DNA from 2 places in the Billgrantia desiderata genome. Region 1 is predicted to be linked to the other one. Evidence: predicted binding sites of a transcription regulator. Region 1 holds the regulator's gene; the other holds the start of a gene.
What was found. Region 1 encodes sigma-54, which starts transcription at its own class of promoters, with help from an activator protein. Its sites were predicted from a motif close to TGGCACNNNNNTTGCTNT; they were not measured.
Positions count from the first base shown of each region.

Region 2: C4S71_RS18725 (P-II family nitrogen regulator) is a predicted target of sigma-54. The motif match lies at 902-919, and genes of this name have one in related genera.

Region 1 covers NZ_FNVC01000002.1:131,826-134,023, reverse strand. Annotated here, with positions in the region: gene C4S71_RS02945 (RNA polymerase factor sigma-54) at 27-1,448, shown strand; gene hpf (ribosome hibernation-promoting factor, HPF/YfiA family) at 1,557-1,865, shown strand; gene ptsN (PTS IIA-like nitrogen regulatory protein PtsN) at 1,872-2,198, shown strand, end outside.
Region 2 covers NZ_FNVC01000026.1:10,275-12,472, reverse strand. Annotated here, with positions in the region: gene C4S71_RS18730 (ammonium transporter) at 1-476, opposite strand, end outside; gene C4S71_RS18725 (P-II family nitrogen regulator) at 507-845, opposite strand; gene C4S71_RS18720 (accessory factor UbiK family protein) at 1,131-1,460, shown strand; gene C4S71_RS18715 (YifB family Mg chelatase-like AAA ATPase) at 1,682-2,198, shown strand, end outside.

The DNA of each region.
Region 1 (2,198 bases):
TTCCGGCAGATGAGCCCATTATTCTCATGGCCATGAAAGCATCCTTGCAACTGCGAGTCGGCACTCAGCTGACCATGACCCCACAGCTGCAGCAGGCCATCGCGCTGCTGCAGCTCTCCACCCTGGACCTGCGCCAGGAGATCCAGCAGGCCCTCGAGTCCAATCCCATGCTCGAGCTCGACGACGGCTTCGGCGAACAAGCCGTCAGCGAGCCCCAGAGCGACGACTGGGCCAGCGAAATTCCCGGCGAGCTCTCCACCGACAGCGACTGGACGGATACCTATCCGGATCATGGCAGCGGCGCCGGCGGCGCCACCGGCGAAGGCCCCGATTTCGAACGCCAGGCCGCGGGACAGACGCTGGCCGGCCACCTGATGTGGCAACTGGCGATGATCGATGTGAACGAGCGTCAGCGGCAGATCGCCGAAAGCCTGATCGATGCCGTCGACGGCACCGGCTACCTGACCCAGCCGCTGGAAGAGATCCGCGACGGCCTGCGTCGCCAGGGCCTCGAGGGGCTGCCTACCCGTGAGGTCGAGCAGGTGCTGCTGCGCCTGCAGCAGTTCGAACCCACCGGCGTGTTCGCCAGGGACCTGCGCGAATGCCTGATGCTGCAGCTCGCCACCCTGCCCGACGATACGCCCCTGCTGCCCCAGGCACGCCGCCTGGTGCGCCAGTTCCTCGAAGCCCTGGCCGCCGACGACCGTCGCCTGCTCAAGCGGCGCCTGAGCCTGGACGACGAGGCCCTCGACGACGCCATTGCCCTGGTGCGCTCGCTGAACCCGCGCCCTGGCAGCGCCTATGCCGAGGTCGGCAGCAACTACATCACCCCCGACCTGGTCGCCTATCACGACGAGTCCGGCTGGCGCGTGGAGCTCAATGCCGAAGCGCTGCCACGCCTGCGCATCCAGCCCGACTACGTCGCCCTGGTGCGCCGCGCCGACAAGAGTCAGGACAACCAGTTCCTCAAGGATCACCTGCAGGAAGCCCGCTGGTTGATGAAGAGCCTGGCCAGCCGTAACGACACCCTGCTGCGAGTGGGGCGCGAGATCATGGCCCGCCAGATCGACTTCCTGGAGCAGGGCGAGGAGGCGATGAAGCCGCTGGTACTGGCCGACATCGCCCAGGCCGTGGAGATGCACGAATCGACCATCTCGCGGGTCACGACGCAGAAGTTCATCCACACGCCGCGCGGCGTGTTCGAGCTGAAGTATTTCTTCTCCAGCCACGTTGGCGGCAACGGCGAGGGGGATGCTCACTCCAGCACCGCGATTCGCGCCCGCATTCGCAAGCTGATCGCCGACGAGCCACCGCGCAAACCGCTCTCCGACAGTCGTCTGGTGGAGCTGCTGGCCGACGACGGCATTCAGGTGGCGCGCCGCACCGTGGCCAAGTATCGTGAAGCGCTGGGAATACCTTCCTCGAGCGAACGCAAGCGCTTTCGTTGAACTCGGCGCGCAGCGTTGACGCCGGACAAGAGCGTCGTTCGGAGGGGTTTGCAAGGAGGCAAAAAGGGTTACAATCAAACCACCACTCGAAGGACGAAGGAGCTCGTCATGCAAGTCAACATTACCGGCCATCATGTTGAACTGACCGATTCCCTGCGTGACTACGTGAGCGAAAAGCTCAACCGCGTCCAACGGCACTACGACAACATCACCAACGTGCAGGTCACCCTCTCGATCGAGAAGGAGCGCCAGCAGGCCGCTTGCACGCTGCATGCCGCCGGTGCCGATCTGCATGCCGAAGCCTCCGACCCGGACATGTACGCCGCCATCGATGCGCTGACCGACAAGCTCGATCGTCAACTGGTCAAGCACAAGGAAAAGGCCCAGGCCCGCGCCCAGGGCGCCGGCATTCGCTGAGTTGCCATGACACTGGAAAACATACTGCCCCCTGAGCGCGCGCTGTTCGACGTTCCCGGGGGCAGCAAGAAGAGGGTGCTGGAGTTCTTCAGCACCTTCATTGCGCAGAACACCCCGAGCCTCGACAGCCAGGAGGTCTTCGGCCGATTGATCGGCCGTGAGCGGCTGGGCAGTACCGGCATCGGCAACGGCGTCGCCATCCCGCACGCGCGAAGCCCGCACTGTCACAGCCCAGTCGCCGCCTTCCTCAAGCTGGCCGAGCCCATCGATTTCGACGCCATCGACGGCGAGCCGGTCGATCTGGTCTTCGTGCTGCTGGTACCCGAGGAGGCC
Region 2 (2,198 bases), on a different contig from region 1:
TCGCCCCAGGTCCAGTAGCCGGAGACGGGGTAGATGAAGCCGGTCATGACCACGGCGAAGGCGAGGAAGGCCCACAGCTTCATGCGCTCGGCCACGGCGCCGGAGACGATCGACATGGCGGTGGCGACGAACACCACCTGGAAGAAGAAGTCGGCGCGCATGGAGTAGTAGGGGGCGTCTTCACCACCGGCGGTGACCGCATCGACGCTGTTCTCGCCACCGATCAGTACGCCCAGGTTGGGCAGGATGCCGCCGGCGTCGCTCGAGTACATGATCGAGTAGCCCACCAGCAGATACATGGTGCAGGCGATGGCGAACAGGGCGATGTTCTTGGTCAGGATCTCGGCGGTGTTCTTGGCGCGCACCATGCCGGCTTCCAGCATGGAGAAGCCGGCGGCCATCCACATCACCAGCACGCCGCAGATCAGGAAATAGAAGGTGTCGAGCGCATAGCTCAACTCGGCAAGTTCACTCATGAGTGTTCTCCGTTGTTCTCGTTATGACGATCAGACGGCTTCGGCGCCGCGTTCGCCGGTACGGATGCGAATCACATCCTCCAGCGGCGTCACGAAGACCTTGCCGTCGCCGATCTTGCCGCTGTTGGCCGCACCGCAGATGGCATCCAGCACGCTCTCGACGCGGGAGTCGTCCACGGCCACCTCGACCTTGACCTTGGGCAGGAAGTCGACCACGTACTCGGCGCCGCGGTAGAGCTCGGTGTGGCCCTTCTGGCGGCCGAAACCCTTCACTTCGGTCACGGTGATGCCTTGCACGCCGTTGTCGGCCAGGGCCTCGCGCACGTCGTCGAGCTTGAAGGGTTTGATGATGGCGGTGATGAGCTTCATTAGCGTCTCTCCATGCTGGTAGTGGGGCGATGGGTTGCCAGCTGCTGTACCCTGCTTATGCGCATTACGTGCCATTTCCGAAAAAAACCTTTCCCTACAGCCATTTTTCAGGACGGAAGAGGCTCGATTCACCAAGTGGGGGAGGGGCATTGCACGTCCATGCACCAGCTTGGTGCCTGAGCGTGGTGCAGGTGCGCCATGTCGGAGCGCGAGAAGGGAATGCGTCGTTGCAGTGCCTTGCGTATGCTGTAAGGCAACATGCCCAGGCGAAAGGAGAAGCGCACCATGGCGAGTCAGGACCCCATCAGCCGACTGGCGCAGCAGCTCGGCGAGCGCCTGCAGGGGGCGGCCCAGGCGCCGGAAGAGTTGCAGAAGGGGATACAGCAGGTCGTACGCGGCGCCTTCGACCGTCTCGAGCTGGTATCGCGGGAGGATTTCGACATCCTGATGGACGTGCTGCAGCGCACACGCATCCGGGTCGAGGCGCTGGAGCAGCAGGTGGCCGCGCTGGAGAAGGCGCTGGCGGCCCGCGAGACCCCGGTGACCCAAGCGACTCTCACGCTGCCCGAGGATGCGGCCAAGGACGACGGCGAACCCGGCGAAGCCAAGCGCTGAGCCAGCGTGGAGAGCTCGCTACAGCACAGTGCTAGTATCTAGCCCTTACGCTAATAAAACACTGCATAAATGTCTGCGCGAGCGAATCGCTGCGTTGCGCGGTGCTCAGAATCCTCACCTATACCCCATAGGCTCCGGTTCCTGTGCTCCGTGCGCCTTGCGCTTCATCTCGCTCGCCAATTTATTCAGCGTTTCTCAAATGGAAAGCGAGGGACCGCAAGATGCTGGCGATCGTTGCCACACGGGCCGGCCTGGGGCTGGAAGCGCCCGAGGTGCAGGTCGAGGTACATCTGGCCAACGGCCTGCCGGGAATGACCCTGGTGGGTCTGCCCGAGGCCGCCGTCAAGGAGAGCCGCGAACGGGTGCGCAGCGCCCTGGTCAACGCCGGCTTCGACTTCCCCAATACGCGCAGAATCGTGCTCAACCTGGCGCCCGCCGACCTGCCCAAGGTCGGCGGGCGTTTCGACCTGCCCATCGCGTTGGGCATTCTGGTGGCCTCCGGCCAGCTTCCCGGCGAGGCGCTCGAGGGTATCGAGAGCGTCGGCGAGCTGGCGCTGGACGGCCGGCTGCGCCCCATCAGCGGTGTGCTGCCGCTGGCGCTGGCGGCACGCAAGGCCGGACGCAAGCTGATCGTGCCTAAGGAAAATGCCGACGAGGCGGCGCTGGCCGGCGATCTGCAGGTGCTGCCGGCGGAGCACCTGCTCGACGTCATGGCGCATTTGCTGGGCCAGCAGCCCA